Regions from separate parts of the Xanthobacter sp. DMC12 genome, predicted to be linked through region 3. Evidence: riboswitches for the same ligand, from Rfam matches in the RefSeq annotation. Region 3 holds a riboswitch; each other region holds the start of a gene.
The links. A riboswitch is a leader RNA that binds a small molecule or an ion and turns the genes downstream of it on or off. The one in region 3 is predicted to bind cobalamin.

Region 1 (5,872 bases), on a different contig from region 3:
GCAGCCGGCCGTGTAGGCGCCGATGCCGAACAGCGCGGCATGGCCGATGGACACCTCGCCCGTATAGCCGAACACCACATCGAGCCCGAGCAGCAGGATCGAGAAGATGGCGATGGTGACGAGCAGGTGGAGATAATAGGGGCTCGTCACCACGAAGGGCAGCACGACGAGCACCGCGAGGCCGAGGAGCGACCCCGTGGAGGAGAGGAGGCGGCGCGCGAGCATGGGGCTCAGACCTTCTTGATGGTGGCGCGGCCGAACAGGCCCGAGGGCTTCAGCGAGAGCACCAGCAGCAGCAGGACGAGGCCGGGCACGTCCTTGTATCCGGTGGAGATGTAGTAGCCGGTGAGCGTCTCGGTGATGCCGAGGATCAGGCCGCCGACGATGACGCCCATGCCGCTCGACAGTCCGCCGATGATGGCCACCGCGAACGCCTTCAGCCCCAGCACCGCGCCCATGGTGGCGCCGGTGAGGGTGACGGGGGCGATGAGCACGCCGGCGAAGGCGGCGGTCATGGAGGAGAGCGCGTAGGAGAAGGTGATGACGCGCCGCGTGTCGATGCCCATCAGGCCCGCCGCGTCGCGGTCATTGGCGGTGGCCACCACGGCCTTGCCGAAGATGGACCGCCGGTTGAAGATTTCCACCGCCAGCATGATGGCGAGGGCGCCGATGACGATGGCGATCTCCATGGGCTGGATGCGCACCGGCCCGATGGTGAGCGCAGCCTCGGGCAGCGGGGAGGGGAAGCGCAGCGCGTCGCGGCCCCAGATGTTCTCGGCGAGGTTGCGGAAGATGATGCCGAGGGCGATGGTCGCCATGATCCAGCCGGCTTCGGACTTCGCCTTCACCGCCTGCCGCACGCCGAGCCATTCCACCACCGCGCCCTGCGCGAGGCCGAAGGCAAACACGATGGGCAGCATGAGCAAATAGGCCCAGAGCGTGCCGAGCGCCTGGCCGATGAGGAAATTGATGGTGGTGAGGCCCACCAGCGCCCCCAGCATCAGGGCCTCGCCCTGGCCGAAGTTCAGGGTTTTCGAGGTGGCGAAGGTGAGCTGGTAGCTGAAGGCGATGACGCCGTAGATCATGCCCACGGCGATGCCGCTCACGATGAGCTGCGACAGGATGTTCATGACGGTCTCCGGAAGGGGGCGCGGCCCCCGCGTCGGGGCAGGGTTCCGGGCAAACCGGCCGCCGCGCTCGTTGGCGCGGCGATCCGAATGGTGTGTGGGAGGCGGAGAGGGGCTAACCGTGGGGCGCGCTATGAACCGACACCCTACCCAGCGCCGTCATGCCCCGGCTTGTCCGGGGCATCCACTTCGCCGCTGGCCAGCTCCTTGTTAGGTCGCAGCCCGCCCGGTCACCCGGTGGATCCCCCGGACAAGCCGGGGGATGACGCGACCATGTGTCGGGCAGCCAGCCCTGAACCCGAGCCCTCGGCTCAGTTCTTGGTCTTCACCCGCACCGCCTTGTCGCCGGCGATGTCTTCGGGGTGGGCGGCGACCACGCGGCCGTCCTTGACGAGGCCGAACACCGGGATGTTCGAGGTGATGGCCTCGTGGTCGGTGGCGGAGAAGGGCTTGTCGTAGACGGTCACGACGCCTTCGACCTTGGTGTTGAGGTTTTCCAGCGCCTCGCGGACCTTGCGGCCGTCGGTGGAGCCCGCCTGCTTGATGGCGGCGGCGAGCAGCAGCACCGAGTCATAGCCCTGCGCGGCCGAGACCGGCGAGGGCATGCGGTCGATCTTGTAGGCGGCCTGGTAGGCCTCGATGAACGCCTTGCGCTTCGGGGTGTCGGGCAGCTGGATGAAGGTCTGCGGCATCATCGCGCCATTGCCGTTGGCACCGGCGGTGTCGATGAAGTTGGCCATGGAGAGCGTCCACGAGCCGATCATCGGCACCTTCCAGCCGAGCTTGGCCATGCCGTTGGCGATCTGCGCCAGCTCGGGGCCGATGGCGTAGGTCAGCACCACGTCGGCGCCGGCTTCCTTGGCGCGCAGCAGCTGCGCGGTCATGTCGGTGTCGCCGATGTTGAACTTCTCTTCGGCGACCGGCTTCACGCCCATGGTGGCGAGGGCCTTCACCAGATCGGCGCGGCCGAGCTGGCCGTAATTGGTGCTATCGGCGAGGATGGCCGGCTTCTTGAAGCCCTGCCGCTTCACCGCCTCGTCGGCGATCATGGCGCTCTGGATGGCGTCATTGGCGGAGGTGCGGAAGATGTAGTTGTTCTTGTTGTCCGGCGGCACGAACTGCTTGGAGATCAGGGTGCCGGTGGCCACGTTGTTGATGACCGGAATCTCGGCTTCCTGATAGAAGCGCTGGGAGGCGAGGGCGACGCCGGTGTTGATGTAGCCGAGGGTGGCGACCACGCCCTCCTTGTTGATGAGCTCCTGGGCGATCTGCACGCCCACCTCGTTCTTCGCCTCGTCGTCACGCTCGACGAGCTGGAGGGGACGGCCCAGCACGCCGCCGGCCTTGTTGACCTCTTCCACGGCGAGCTTCACGCCATCGCGCATGCTGACGCCCATGGAGGACGAGCCGCCGGTGAAGGGGCCGGTGAGGCCGATCTTGATGGGGTCGGCAGCGTAAGCTGCGCCGGAAACGGCAAGCCCGAAAACGGCAACGCCTGCGGCCAAAGCCGCGACCATGCTCCTCAGTCGCATCTTCTACTCCCTGTGTTCCCGATTATTCGGTTATTATACTTTGGTAGTACCCACCCGCTCGTTGGCGGGGCGGCTCTCAATCGTTTAAGCGAATTGAGCGGGGCGCGCCACCATAACCTAGCGGAATGTTGGGTGCGGCCTTTGCTGCTGCCGTTTTTGAAGGCAACCACACCCTCCCGATACGGATGTCGTGTGATTTCGGACCACGCATTTTTGAAGCAATGAGCAAGATGTGATCGGGCGATACGCCGTCCGGCGCGGTCTTCCCGCAGTTGCTCTCAGGCTTTCGCACTTGCGAAGGATTCGTTGACGCGGGGTCCGGCCGCCGCCTATGGTCGGACCGACGGTTCCCGCAAGGGATCAAAAGGGAACGCGGTGCTCCGGCCTTGCCGGAAATGCCGTGGCTGCCCCCGCAACTGTAAGTGGCGAGTCCTCTGCCATCAGCCACTGGGTCGCACGACCTGGGAAGGCGGCAGCAAGGGCGATGACCCGCGAGCCAGGAGACCTGCCGTCAGCCGTGGTCATGCGCGAGCACGTCGGGCGGGGTTCTCCTGATGGCGGTTTTTCCGGCCTGCCGCGGCCGGGATGCCTCGTTCGCGGTGACGGACCACCCGTGCCGTCGAGTTTCCTCATGCCGTCCGCCGTTCACTCCCGATCCCGCCGCGCCCTGCGGGCTGCGGCCCTGCTCACGCTTGCCTGTGTTCCGCTTGCCTGCGTGCCGCCCGCCCTCGCCCAGACGGCGGACGACCAGAATGCGGGCGATCTGCCCACCATCGTCGTCAGCGCCACCGGCATCCCCACACCCGAGACCGAGGTGGCGAGTTCCGTCAGCATCGTCACGGAGCAGGACATCGCCCGCAACCAGCAGCGCACGCTGCCGGACGTGCTGCAATCCCTGCCCGGCCTCAACGTGGTGCAGACGGGCGGCCCGGGCGGCACCACCTCGGTGTTCATCCGGGGCACCAATTCCAATCATGTGAAGGTGCTGATCGACGGCATCGACGCCGGCAATCCGGCCGCCACCAACGGCGCCTTCGATTTCGGCAAGCTGCTCGCCTCAGATCTCGAACGGGTGGAGGTGCTGCGCGGCCCGCAGTCCGGCCTTTATGGCTCGGATGCCATCGGCGGCGTCATCTCCATCACCACCAAGAAGGGAGAGGGGCCGCCGAAAGTGTCGGCCTATGTGGAGGGCGGCGCGCTCGGCACCTTCAACCAGTATGCGAGCCTCACCGGCTCCACCGAAAAGCTCGCCTATTCGTTCAACGTCACGCACTTCTCCTCCACCGACATTCCGGTGACGCCGCAGACCGTCGGCCCGCCGATCTGGCCGCGCAATCCCAACGCCTACGACAACTGGACCTATTCCACCCGGCTCGACTGGCAGGCCACCGAGACGCTCGCGGTGAACTTCGTCGCGCGCTACATCGACACCAGCCTCGCCTTCACGCCGGATACTTATCCCCCGCCCACCTATGAAGGCCTTCCGGCGGCGCTGCGCTCCACGGCCTATACGGGCATGTTCTTCACCAAGGGGGAGGGCGTGTGGACCGCGCTGGACGGCGCGCTCGTCACCACCTTCGGCGCCAGCGAGATGACCTCGTCGAGCCCGACCGTCGGGCCGAATCCGGACGTGAACGGCACCTATGACGGCGACCGGCAGGTCTATTATGTCCGCTCCAACTATCTGGTGGCGCCGGGCCAGAACCTGCTGGTGGGCGCCGAGCGGCGGAATGAAGCCATGACCTCCTCCACCGCCTATACGAACGTGGATGCCTCCACCGGCGACACGGGCGTCTATGCCGAGTATCAGGGCAACCTCTGGAACCGGCTCTTCTTCGCCGCCAATATCCGCTACGACGCCGACGACAGCTTCGGCGACCACACCACCTTCCGTCTCGCCCCGGCGCTGCTGTTCGACGAGACGGGCACCAAGCTGAAGGCGAGCTACGGCACCGGCTTCAAGGCGCCGACCCTCTACCAGCTCTACGCACCCTATTACGGCAATGCGAGCCTCCAGCCGGAGGAGAGCGAGGGCTGGGATGCAGGCTTCGAGCAGAAGGCGTTCGGCGAGCGCGTGCTGTTCGGGGTGACGTACTTCCACAACAACATCACCAACCTCATCAGCTACGATCCGGTGACGTACCAGAACGTCAACATCTCCAGCGCCGTGTCGCAGGGCGTGGAGGCGTTCGTGGCGGTGAAGGTGACGGACCGCATCGATGCGCGGGTGGACTACACCTACACCAACGTCGTGGGCTATGTGCCGCCCGGCCAGCCCTTCGGCGCCGCCTGCGCGCCCATCGACGTCACCTCCTGCTATCCCCTGCGCCGGCCCAACAACAAGGTGAGCCTGACGCTGGGCTGGCGGCCGACCGACGAACTCGATCTGGCGGCGAGCCTCGTCTATGCGTCCTCCTGGTGGGACATCGTCCGCCTCACCTCGAACTACATCGACCAGCCCGGCTACACGGTGGTGAATCTGGCGGCGAACTATCGGCTCAATGCCGCCACCACCGTGTTCGGGCGCATCGACAATCTGTTCAACCAGACCTACGAAAACCCCAACGGCTTCCTCGCCCCCGGCTTCGGCGCCTATGGCGGGGTGAAGCTCACGTGGTGAGGCGCGCATGGTGAGGGTTCGGTGAAAGGCGCGGCGGCCGGACTGATGCTCGCGGCTCTTCTGGCCTGCGCCCCGGCGCGGGCGGAAGAGACGCACGCCCGGCCCCGCGTCGTCTCCTTGAACCTGTGCACGGACGAATTGGCCCTGCGCCTCGCCGATCCGGAGCAGGTGCTCTCCGTCACCCATCTGGCCCGCGACCCGCTCTCGTCCAATGTGGCGGACCTCGCGCGCGGCGTGCCCGTCAATCGCGGGCTGGCGGAGGAGGTGGTGCCGCTGAAGCCGGATCTCGTGCTGGCCGGCGCCTACACCGCCCGCAACGCCACCGCCATGCTGCGCCGCCTCGGCTTCGAGGTGGTGGAACTGACCGATCCCGAAACGCTGGAAGAGGCCTACGCCCAGATCCGCATGGTGGCGGCGCGCCTCGGCGTGCCGGAGCGGGGCGAGGCTATGGTGGGGCAGATGCAGGCCGCCTTCGCGCGCGTGCCGCCGGTTGCGGGGCCGCGCCCGACCGCCGTGGTGCTGCGCCCCAACGGCTTCACCACGGGCCGCGGCTCGCTGGCCGACGAACTGATGGAGAAGGCCGGCCTCACCAA
Region 2 (5,872 bases), on a different contig from region 3:
CCGTCGAGCGCTCACCCATGTACCAGGTGCCCTGGCCGAGGGCGGGCACCGTCTCGCCATTGGGAAGGGTCACGGTCTTGGTCATGGCGGTTCCTCGGGGCTGCTTTCCGCTGGCGGGTTGCGGGCGACCATAACGCCTGCTTCGGGGAGGTCCAGAGCCGGCCTGCGGCAGGGAGACGCTGCGTAGATTCACGCGCTTGACCCCTTCTGCCGCGTTGCACACAAGCGGAACATGGGCATCGGGTTGGGATTCAAAGGCTTGCGGGTGGCCGCTGCCGCACTGTTCGTGCTGGCGCAGCTGACGCTCGGGTTTGCCCATCAGCCGGTCGCCCTGCACTCCTCCGAAGCGCCGGTCGATCTTGCGGCCTATGCGCTGCCGGACGGGACGCTGCCGGACCTCTGTCTCAATGGTGGAGACGCGGGAACGGTTCTCAAGGCGCATCCCTGCGACGCCTGCGTGCTCACATCGGCGTCCGGCCTTGCCGCCCAGCCGCAACCCGCGCTGGCGGCGCCCGATGCGCGGCTTATTGCCCATCTCTCCCTGCGCAGCGATCGCCGGACGGGCGAGGAGGCCCGTGGCGCGCAGGCCCGCGGGCCCCCAGGGACGTGACCCAGAGCTGAACCGGCGCGGGAGCCATCCCGGCGCCTCCGGTCCCTGCCGCAGACGCGGCCTTTCGGGTTTTCGTCCATGTCAGACACGCAATCTCACGCGCCATCGGAGGCGCTTGCGCGCGCCCGCGCCACCATGTCCACCGAATTCGGCGCCGCCACCCGCACCGCGTTCGATCCGGCCCGTCGCGCGCCGCGGCGGCTCTATCACACCAACGGCTTCAACCCGCCCCGCCCCATCGAGGCGGCGGCGCGGCGCGGCTGGTCGGGCCGGTGCCCGGCCTGCGGCGAGGGTGCCCTGTTCGCCCGCTGGATGCAGGTCTCCCAGACGTGCTCCCATTGCAACGAGGCGCTGGGCCATGCCCGCGTCACCAATGCCGTGCCGGTGTTCGCAATCCCCCTCGCTCTGCTGGCCGGATCGCTGGTGGGCGGCATCCTGGAACTGCTCAGCGACCTGCCGCTGGCGGTCGAGCTGGCGGCGAGCGAACTCGTCGCCGTGGCAGCCGCCTTCCACGTGCTGCCCCGCGCCAAGGGCCTCGCCGTCGGTCTTGCCTGGGCCAACCATGTGGGCGGCTTCGACCCGCTCCGCCATCTGGTACCGGACCCGGAAGCCCCGGCCGCCCTGCCCTCTCCCGCCCTGCCTCCGCCCGTCGAGGCCCCCTGAAACGCAGAACGCCGGCGGGAGCACCGCCGGCGTTCGCTTGTCCGAGAGTTGGGCGTGCGATCAGGCCGCGTCGTAGAGGCGGCGCTCCAACAGCGGGCTGCCGCCCTTGACTGCACCATGCAGCGCCTTCGCGGCGGCGAGAACCGCAAGGTCCACCAGCGGCTCGACGATGATGACGAGCATGTAGGCGCCGCCGAAGCTCGCCACCGAAGTGAGGTTCTCCGCCGCGAAGCCCTGGCCGTAAACCGCCCAGAACGCCACCCAGCCGACGATGCCGGCCTGATAGGCGGTGGAGAGGGCCAACGCCTGACCGTACTTCAGCTCCACGTAGGGCGTGCCGGGCGCCACGATGCGGCGCGCGACGGCGGCGACGCCGAACAGCGGCACCAGCAGGGTGGTCACGTTCATCCCGTACTGGGGCAGGTCGAACGGCGCGAAGAACAGGCCCTGGATAAGCAGGCCGAAGGCGAGCCCGAGGGCGGCCGGGGCCGCGCCAAAAATCAGGAACAGGGTCGAGCCGAGGATGAGGTGGACTTCCGAGACGCCCACAGGATAGTGCGGCAGCACCTCGAAGAAGCTGAACACCAAAGCGGTGGTGGCGAGGGTACGGCCCGCCAGCGAGAGGACGCCGCGCTCGCGCGCCGCCTCATAGGCAAGCTTCAGGGCATAGCCGCCAGCGGCGGCCGCCGTGACATAGCTGAGGCCGATCTTGGCCCCGTCGACGAGTCCGGGTTCGATATGCATGCAGGTCTCCGTTGCCGTCTCACCCGACGGCCCGAGGGGTGTCATCATGCGACCGGCCGGTCTCCTGACTTGCGGGTCTACGCTCACCCCCGCCTTCCCGGCCGGCCCAAAGGGCTGTGGCCAGTGGCATGCTGGAAGATCGCTCGCCGCTCACAGTCGCGGGGGCGGTTGGGGCTTCGGGCCGGACCTTGCGGATGGGCTCCGCAGGTTCAGGCACTACCCCATTCCCGTTTCACTCCGGATGCCGTGGCAACCGGAGCACCGTTCGCATGCGCAGCAGGCACCCAACACCTCCGCGCTGTCAAGCAATCCCGCAGGCACGACGCGCCGGGACCGTTTGGCCCGGCGCGTAGTGCGAGCGCGATTCCGTCCTCAGTGTCCGGGATGGGCGCTGCCGGAGGCGCCGAGGCCCTCGACCTGGAATTGCACGGGCACGGTGCCGGCCTTCTCGAAGGTCAGCGTGCCGTCCACGGAGGTGCCTTCCTTCAGCGGGCTCTTCAGGTCCAGGAACATGATGTGGTACCCGCCGGGCTTCAGCTCGACGCTGCCACCGGCCGGGATGGTGAGACCGCCCGGAACCGGACGCATGATCATCACGCCGTCCTTCATGCCCATCTCGTGGATCTCGACCCGGCCGGCGAACGGCACGCTGGCGGAGATCAGGCGGTCGGGCGCGGTGCCGGTGTTCTTCACCACCAGATAGCCGGCGGCGACGCTCGCGCCACCCGGCGTGGCCCGCGACCAGGGATGGTCGATCTGCAGCGTGCCCGCCTTGTAGTCGTGCGCCATGGCCGCGCCGCCCGCGAGCGCAACGGTCGCGACTGCTGCCGCGATCACGGCGCGGCGGGTGAGATGGAAGATGGACATGGCCTACTCCTCAGGTGTTGCGCCATTCCCGCGCTGAGCCGGAAAGGCGTGGATGTAACAGCAAAGCTCGATTCAAACTGAGACCTCCCCCAGGGGGCAGCCTCGGCGGAGCGTGCGCGGGCCCTATTGCGTCTGCGCACGGGAGAAGGCCGCGCGGCCGGTTGCGGCCGCATCCACAGGATTGTGGTGAACATGCCTTCAAAGAGAGGGGCGACGACGAAAGCGGCGGACGCCTTGTCGGTGGGCGGCTTGAACACGAGGCTCACTCCGCCGCCCAGTCGAGCGCTCCCACAGCGACGAATGGCGCCGGGGCCCTCGATGCGCTCGAGATTCACCATGGACCGCGGTCGCCGCCAGCGTGGAGCCGGTCCAGAGACGCGATGAACACGGTGAAACCGGCGGTCAGGCGTTCAGCGGAGGCCCTTGCGACGTGCGTGGCTCATAACGCTGGAGGCCCGGTGCGGGCGGGCTCTCCATGCCGGAACGCGCGGCGGGAAGCGGTGCGGCTACGGGCTGGCCGGCCGCCACAGACATGGGCAGCAAGGGCGACAGCAAGGAGAATGCGCACAGCGGGCAGCAGGTGGAATGATCCGCGTCCGTCTGCCCCGGGCCAGAATGCCCCGGCTGGGGGTGGAAATTGTTCTGGATGGAGGCGCAAAGACTCGGGCCGGCGCCGTCCATGGCGGCGAAGGTCATGCGCTCCGTCGCCAGCCCCCCGACGATGACCTGCAGCAAAAAGGCATAGGCCAGCAGGACGCCAAACGCGCCGCGCGCCAACCTCGCCAGTTGCTGCCGCCCAACCACCGTCCGCTCCGTGAGTCCGATCCGTTGCGTCGATGTTAATGGCATCACGGCGCTTGTCATCCTGAAAGCGCGGGCGCGCGGTGGCGGCCCCGGTTCAGGACCGCTTAACGGCCTGACCAGGATGCACGCAACGCTGCGCCATTGCAGGCTTTGCAGGTTCTTCAGCTGCAGCGCCGGAATTGGCCGCGAGATAAATTCAATTAAATTTATAGACAAACTAATTCAGGTTCGTAGAGTAGCCGGCATCGATTGGTCGGCACCCGCATCGAACGCGCATCGCCCGCCGGTCTCCGTCCTCCGGGAGCGACGCCATGGCGGCACGCCAGCTGCATCTGAACGTGAACACCCTGAACGCCGGCTTCTACAGCTCGGCCTGGCGTGCGCCGTCGTCCGATCCCCGCGCCTATGCGGACATCGCCCATTACGTGAAGGTCGCGGAGATCGCCGAGCGCGGCACCTTCGACGCCATCTTCCTGGCCGACGTACCATCCTTTTCCGATCGTCCGGACCTGCGCCCGTTCCAGGCGCTGGAGCCGACTATCGTGCTGGCGCATGTGGCCGCCGCCACCGAGCATCTGGGGCTGATCGGCACCGCCTCCACCAGCTTCAACGACCCCTACAATCTCGCCCGCCGCTTTGCCTCCCTGGACATCGCCAGCAACGGCCGGGTGGGCTGGAACATCGTCACCACCGCCGATGCCTCGGCCGCGGCCAATTTCGGCACCGACCCGCTGGCGGCGCACGCCAGCCGCTACGAGCGCGCCGACGAATTCGCTGACGTTGTGACGGCCCTGTGGGACAGCTGGGAGGACGACGCCTTCGTCGGCGACAAGGCGTCCGGCCGATTCATCGACACCGCCAAGGTCCACCCCATCGAGCATCGTGGCCGCCACTTCTCGGTGCGCGGGCCCCTCAACGTGCCGCGCTCCGTGCAGGGCCGGCCGGTGCTGGTGCAGGCGGGCGGTTCGGCGGACGGCATCCGCCTCGCTGCCCGGCATGCGGAAGCCATCTTCTCCGTCGCCCATACGCTGGAGGAGGCCCTTGCCTTCGCCAGCTCCGTGCGCACGCAGGCCCGCACCTTCGGCCGCAGCGGCGACGACATCGTGATCCTGCCCGGCCTCGCGACCATCATCGGTTCCACCGAGGCGGAAGCCCGCCGCCGCGAGGAGGAACTGTGGGCGCTCAGCCCCGGCGACTACGGGCTACGGCGCGTTGCCGGCATCCTCAAGGTGGACCCGTCCTCGCTCGACCTCGACGGCCCGCTGCCGGAGGTGGCCCGCCCGGTGGACGGGATGCAGACCTTCTTCGATGCGCTGGTGGGCGCGGCGGACCGCGAAAAGCTCACGGTGCGCGAGCTCATCCGGCGCTTCGGCGGCTCGACAGGCCACCGCGTCATCGTCGGCGCGCCGGAGGCCATCGCCGACGACATCGAGGCCTGGTTCACCGCCGGCGCCGTGGATGGCTTCAACCTGATGCCGGACGTGCTGCCCGAGGGCCTCGAGGTCTTCGTGGATCATGTGGTGCCGCTGCTGCGCCAGCGCGGGCTGTTCCGCACCCATTATGCGGGCCGGACACTGCGGGAGCATTTCGGCCTGCCCCGCCCCGCCAGCCGCTTCGCCTCCGGAAAGCCGGCCGCAGAGCTGGCCGTCTGACGCCGACTGCGCGCGCATCGTCGCCAAAGCGGGCTGACCGCTCCTCATCCACGGGACCAGATTATGACCACGCCCGACATCGCTGCCCTCGCCCGCCTTGCCGCCCAGGCACAGGCCGATCTCGCCCGCATCGGGGAGACCGGAACGGATTGGGTGCCTCCGGCCGAGGGCATCGACCACAACGTGGTGGTGGTGGGTGCGGGCCAGAGTGGCCTTGCGGCCGCCTTCGGCCTGAGGCGCGCCGGCATCGGCCGGGTCAGCGTCATCGATGCGGCGCCGGCCGGTGGCGAGGGAATCTGGCGGGGCCCCGCGCGCATGACCATCCTGCGCACGCCCAAGGTGCCGCCCGGCCCGGAGCTGGGCCTGCCCAGCCTCTCGTTCCAGGCGTGGTACGAGGCGGCCTACGGGGTCGAGGCCTATGCGGCGCTGCCGACCGTGCCGCGTGAGATCTGGGCGGACTATGTGGCGTGGTTCCGCTCGGCGTCCGGCGTCGAGGTGCGCAATGGCGTCACCCTGGCGCGGGTGGAGCCGC
Region 3 (5,872 bases):
GACTGGATGGCGAAGCTGGAGGCCGCCAAGGTTGTGGCCGACCGCGACCGCCGCAAGGAAATCATCCTCAACGACGCCAAGGACCTCGCGCTCGCCGCCGGCCTCGAGCTGGTGGAGGACGAGGGGCTGCTCGACGAGGTGTGCGGGCTCGTGGAATGGCCCGTGGTGCTGATGGGATCGTTCGAGGAGCGCTTTCTCGACATTCCGGACGAGGTGATCCGCGCCACCATCCGCGCCAACCAGAAGTGCTTCGTGCTGAAGGACCCCAGGACCGGGCGCCTCGCCAACCGCTTCATCCTCATCTCGAACCTCGTCGCCTCGGACGGCGGCGCAGCCATCGTCGCCGGCAACGAGCGCGTCATCCGCGCCCGCCTCTCGGACGCGAAATTCTTCTGGGACACGGACCGGCTGAACGGCCTCGCCAGCCGCATGCCCAAGTTCCAGTCCATCACCTTCCACGAGAAGCTGGGCTCCCAGGCCGAGCGCATCGAGCGCATCGTCCGCCTCGCCAAGGAGCTCGCCCCCAAGGTCGGCGCGCCGGTGGCGCTGGCCGAGGAGGCCGCGCTGGTGGCGAAGGCGGATTTGCTCACCGAAGTGGTGGGCGAGTTCCCCGAGCTTCAGGGCCTCATGGGCCGCTATTATGCGCAGGGCGAGAACCTGCCCCCGGAAGTCGCCGCCGCCTGTGAGGAGCATTACAAGCCGCAGGGGCCCAACGACCGCGTGCCGACCGCGCCGGTCTCGGTGGCCGTGGCGCTGGCCGACAAGATCGACACGCTGGTGGGCTTCTGGGGAATTCGTGAACTGCCTTCCGGTTCGAAAGACCCTTATGCGCTGCGTCGTGCCGCTCTAGGCATCGTCCGGATCATAGTTGAAAATGGACTTTATTTGAAACTGAGATCCGAGTTTGCTAACCAAGCGCGTGAAAGGTTGTATCTGCATCGGGTTACTGACGGTCATGTCCAGCTTAAATTCGGGACGTATGTTCGACCGGAAATGTATGGGAATCTGACCGAGCAGCAAATCCAGGAATTTGTGGAGGAGATGAAGCGTGTTCACTCAAGCGATATTTCGAGTGAGCTCTTTTCTTTTGTTGTTGAACGCTTAAAAGTCTACCTCCGCGACCGTGGCGCCCGTCACGATCTCGTCGATGCCGTCTTCGCCCTCGAAGGGCAGGACGACCTCCTCCTCGTCGTCCGTCGCGTGGAGGCGCTAGCGGCCTTCCTCGCCACCGAGGACGGCAGGAACCTCCTCGCCGGCTATCGCCGCGCCGTGAACATCCTGCGCATCGAGGAGAAGAAGGACGGCCGCGCCTTCGCCGGCCCCACCGTCGCCGCGCTGCTCAAGGAGCCGGCCGAGGAGCACCTCGCCGCCGCCATCGACGATGTGAAGGCCCGCGTCTCCAAGGCCGTCGCTGCCGAGGATTTCGAGGCTGCCATGACCGCGCTGTCGGACCTGCGCCAGCCGGTGGATGCCTTCTTCGACGCCGTGACGGTGAACGACGCCGATCCCGCGCTGCGCGAGAACCGCCTGAAGCTGCTCGACGAAATCCGCGCCGCCACCCGCGGCATCGCCGATTTCGACCGTATCGAGGGGTAGGGCAGGGGGCTGTTGTTTCCCCCAGCACAAGCGCGTCCCCTCTCCCCTTGCGGGAGAGGGTTAGGGTGAGGGGTAAATATCGCCGCCTGCCAGTCGGTCGTCTTCCCTCGCGAAGCCGCCGCTGACCCCTCACCCCCGCCCTCTCCCGCAAGGGGAGAGGACGTTCGGCCGGTTCTCGCGCAGACACCTCCCTCGTATCCCGGCCGACTGCAACGCCGCGTAGCGGCGTGGAAGGAGAGCCGGGACCCAGCGCAACGAGTTCCGCGCAGCGGGCAAACCCCGAGAAAGCCGGATATTGAAGCGCCGGCGGCGGGCCCTTGCGTTGGGGCCGGGGTCTGCGCTCCGGCTGCGCCGTCGCTGGTCCGGGGCACGAGAGCGTTCCGCGCCCCTCATTTGACAATCCCGCCCACCCTGCCTTTAGTGGCGGCGTCGAAGGTCCCGTGGTCCCACACGGGCGTAAAAGGGAATGCGGTGCGGGGGTGAAGAGCCTCCAATGCCGCGGCTGCCCCCGCAACTGTCGGCGGTGAGCCCCTGCCAGACGCCACTGGAGCAATCCGGGAAGGCGGCAGGGGCGGTGATCCGCGAGCCAGGAGACCTGCCTTCGACGAGGTCCGCGCCGGGCGGGGTGCTCCGGTATTGCGTCCCTTCGAGCCCGTACGCGCGGGCGCTCGCACCCGTGGACGTTTCGGTGGAGCGCGGCGCGATTCCCGACAGCACAGCACCCGAGCCGGGCGGCGAAAGCCCGGACATCGGCTGCGCGGCCCAAGCTACGCCAGAAGCCGCCCGCGAAACCGCTCCCGCCGTCACCCTCCTCATCTGCACCACCTGCCGCGCCGCAGGCAGCGAGGCCCCACCTGACGCCGAGCGCGACGGCGCGCGCCTTCTTGCCTCCGCCTGCGCCACGTCCGTCCCCGAAGGTGTTGCAGTTGAGGGCGTTTCTTGCCTCGCCAATTGCAAGCGCGCGCTCTCTGCCGCCATGGTCCGCCGCGACGGCTGGACCTATGTGTTCGGCGACCTCGCCCCCGACAGCGCCGCCGACCTCATCGCCGGCGCCGCGCTTCTCGCCGGCTCGGAAGACGGCCTGATGCCCTGGCGCGGCCGGCCGGACGTGCTCAAGCGCGGCATGGTCGCGCGCATTCCCCCGCTCACCCGCAAGGAGACCCGATGACCTCGCTCGCCCGCGTGCCCTGCACCATCGTCACCGGCTTCCTCGGCGCCGGGAAGACGACGCTGATCCGCCATGTGCTGGAGAATGCCGGCGGCAAGCGCCTCGCGGTCATCGTCAACGAGTTCGGCGACGTGGGCATCGACGGCGAGATCCTGAAGGGCTGCGGCATCGAGAGCTGCGACGAGACCAGCATCGTGGAACTCGCCAACGGCTGCCTGTGCTGCACCGTGGCGGATGATTTCGTGCCGGCACTGGACCAGATCCTCGCCCGCGCGCCGAAGGTGGACCACATCCTCATCGAGACCTCCGGCCTCGCGCTCCCGAAGCCCCTCGTGCAGGCCTTCCAGTGGCCGGCCATCAAGGGCCGGGTGACGGTGGACGGCGTGATCGCGGTGGTTGATGGCCCGGCGCTGGCGGAAGGCCGTGTCGCGCCCGATCTCGCCGCGCTCGATGCGCAGCGGGCCGGGGACGAAAGTCTCGACCATGACGACCCGGTGGAAGAGGTGTTCGAGGACCAGATCGCCTGCGCCGATCTCGTCGTCCTCTCCAAGTCCGATCTGCTCGATGCGGCCGGCTTCGCCACGGCGGAGCAGGCGGTGGCCGGCGCTTTGCCGCGCGCGGTGAAGCTGGTGCGCGCCGCCGGCGGCAAGGTGGACCCGGCGGTGCTGCTCGGCCTCGGCGTCGGCGCGGAAGACGTCATCGACGCCCGCCGCACCCATCATGACGACGAGGAAGACCACGACCACGACGAGTTCGAGAGCATCGTCCTCGCTCTGCCCGAAATCGCCGATCCCGCCGCGCTGGCGGCCCGCGTGGTGAAGGCGGCCGAGACGCCGGACGTGCTGCGCGTGAAGGGCTTCGCCGCCGTCGCGGGCAAGCCGCTGCGCCTGCTGGTGCAGGGGGTCGGCCCGCGCGTGTCGCACCATTTCGATCGCGCGTGGGGCGCGGACGAGGCGCGGCACGGGGCGCTGGTGGTCATCGGCCTCAAGGGCTTCGACCGCGTGGCGGTGGAGCAGGCCATCCTCGGCTAGCCCATGCATATCCTCGCCACCACATCGACGAGCCTGGAGGCGTTGGCCGAGCCGGTCGACCTCGCCCAGCCGCCCGGCGACATGGTGGCCCTCTCCTTCACCGACAGCGACCTCATTGCCCTCTCCGCCGCGTGGCGCGCGCGTGGTGGTGCGGCTCCCAGCCTGCGCCTCGCGCGGCTGAAGGATCTGCGTCACCCCATGTCGGTGGATCTGTGGGTGGAGAAGGTCGCGGCCAAAGCGAAAGTGGTGCTGGTGCGCCAGCTCGGCGGGCTGGACTGGTGGCGCTATGGCGCCGAGCAGCTCGCCGCCACGGCCCGCGCCCGCGGCATCGCCCTTGCGCTGCTGCCGGGCGAGGATCAGGACGATCCCCGCCTCGCCGCCCTCTCCACGCTGCCGGAAGCGACGCTCGCGCGCTGGCTCGGCTATTTCCGCGCCGGGGGGCCGGACAACATGACGGCCCTGCTCGCCGCCATGGGCGACGCGGCGGGCTTTCCCGCGCCCTGTCCCATCCCCGCTCCCCGCCCCGTGCCTTCCACCGCCTTCCACCGCCCCGGCGCCGGCCTCGCCACGCTGGAGGAGGTGCGCGCGGCGGGGCAGGGACGGTCGAACGCGCTCATCCTTTTCTACCGCTCGCAATGGCTCGCCGCCGACACCGCCGCCGTGGATGCGCTGGCGGAAGCGCTGGAGTCGCGGGGCATCGCGGCCCATTGCCTCTTCGTCCCCAGCCTGAAGGCGCCGGAGGCCCGCGCCGCCGTGCAAGCGGCGACGGCGGCGCTCGATCCCGCCATCCTCCTCACCACCACCGCCTTCGCGGCGGGGGATGCGGCTGAACTCTTCCCGGAGGGCGGACCACCCGTGCTTCAAGCAGCGCCCGCCACCACGGCGCGGGAGGCGTGGGCGGGCAGCCCGCGCGGCTTCTCGGCGGCGGACCTCGCCATGCATGTGGTGCTGCCGGAGCTGGACGGGCGCGTGCTGGCCGGCGCGCTCTCCTTCAAGGATTTCGCCCCGCCCGATGCCGACCTCGCCTTCACCGCCGCGCTCAACCGGCCGGAGCCGGAGGCGGTGGCCCATGTGGCCGACCGCGCGGCGGCACTGGTGCGCCTCGCCGCGACGCCCCCCGCGGAGCGGCGGCTCGCGCTGATCCTGCCGGATTATCCCGGCGCGGAAGGCCGCTCCGGCTATGCGGTGGGCCTCGACGTGCCCGAGAGCGCGCGGCGCATGCTCGGAACGCTCGCGGCAGCCGGCTACGGCACCGGACGCGTGCCAGATGATGCAAAGGCGCTTCTCGCCTCCTTCCGCCCCGAGCCGGCGCTGACGCTGGACACCTACCGCCGCCTCTTCGCCGCTTTGCCAGAAGCCGCGCAGGCCGCCGTCACCGCCGCCTGGGGCGCACCGGAGGACGATGCGGATTTAAGCGACGGCGCCTTCCGCTTCCGCCTCGCCCGGTCCGGAAACATCACGCTGGCTTTTGCGCCCGATCGCGGCGCCAGCCTCGACCGGCGGGCGGATTATCACGACGCCAGCCTGCCGCCGCGCCATGGGCTGCTCGCCTTCGGCCTGTGGCTGCGAAACGGGCTCGATGCCCATGCGGTGGTCCATCTCGGCGCCCACGGGACGCTGGAATGGCTGCCGGGCAAGGCGGTGGCGCTCACACCGGCCTGTTTCCCGCAGGCCGTGATGGGGGCGCTGCCGGTGGTCTATCCCTTCATCGTCTCCAATCCCGGCGAGGCGGCGCAGGCGAAGCGGCGGCTCGCCGCCGTCACCATCGGCCATCTGCCGCCGCCCCTCGCGAGCGCGGGCCTGAGCGAGGCCGAGCAGCGGCTGGAGCGGCTGGTGGATGAATATGCGCAGGCGGACGGGCTCGACCGCCGCCGCCGCGAACGTCTCGCCGGCCTTATCGTCGAGACCGCTAGCGAAACCGGCCTCGCCGCCACCGCCGGGGTCTCCGCCGCGACCGACCCCGACGAGGCCCTGCGCCGCATCGATGCCTGGCTGTGCGACCTGAAGGACCTCGCGGTGAAGGACGGCCTGCACATCTTCGGCGCCGCGCCGGACGACGAGTCCGACCCGCTGCGCG

Region 1: another riboswitch for cobalamin. It lies ahead of ACT535_RS06030 (TonB-dependent receptor plug domain-containing protein); the one in region 3 lies ahead of ACT535_RS13805 (DUF1636 family protein).
Region 2: another riboswitch for cobalamin. It lies ahead of ACT535_RS02225 (energy-coupling factor ABC transporter permease); the one in region 3 lies ahead of ACT535_RS13805 (DUF1636 family protein).

Annotation. Positions count from the first base shown of each region.
Region 1 is NZ_JBQUYZ010000001.1:1,297,800-1,303,671, reverse strand. Features, by position in the region: gene ACT535_RS06045 (branched-chain amino acid ABC transporter ATP-binding protein/permease) at 1-225, opposite strand, end outside; gene ACT535_RS06040 (branched-chain amino acid ABC transporter permease) at 231-1,130, opposite strand; gene ACT535_RS06035 (ABC transporter substrate-binding protein) at 1,439-2,659, opposite strand; cobalamin riboswitch at 2,987-3,186, shown strand; gene ACT535_RS06030 (TonB-dependent receptor plug domain-containing protein) at 3,291-5,279, shown strand; gene ACT535_RS06025 (ABC transporter substrate-binding protein) at 5,325-5,872, shown strand, end outside.
Region 2 is NZ_JBQUYZ010000001.1:514,640-520,511, reverse strand. Features, by position in the region: gene ACT535_RS02240 (aldo/keto reductase) at 1-85, opposite strand, end outside; gene ACT535_RS02235 (hypothetical protein) at 233-610, shown strand; gene ACT535_RS02230 (DUF983 domain-containing protein) at 689-1,273, shown strand; gene ACT535_RS02225 (energy-coupling factor ABC transporter permease) at 1,334-2,017, opposite strand; cobalamin riboswitch at 2,055-2,298, opposite strand; gene ACT535_RS02220 (copper chaperone PCu(A)C) at 2,390-2,884, opposite strand; gene ACT535_RS02215 (hypothetical protein) at 3,287-3,748, opposite strand; gene ACT535_RS02210 (LLM class flavin-dependent oxidoreductase) at 4,000-5,340, shown strand; gene ACT535_RS02205 (FAD-dependent oxidoreductase) at 5,404-5,872, shown strand, end outside.
Region 3 is NZ_JBQUYZ010000003.1:141,268-147,139, reverse strand. Features, by position in the region: gene glyS (glycine--tRNA ligase subunit beta) at 1-1,596, shown strand, start outside; cobalamin riboswitch at 2,013-2,213, shown strand; gene ACT535_RS13805 (DUF1636 family protein) at 2,273-2,764, shown strand; gene cobW (cobalamin biosynthesis protein CobW) at 2,761-3,795, shown strand; gene cobN (cobaltochelatase subunit CobN) at 3,799-5,872, shown strand, end outside.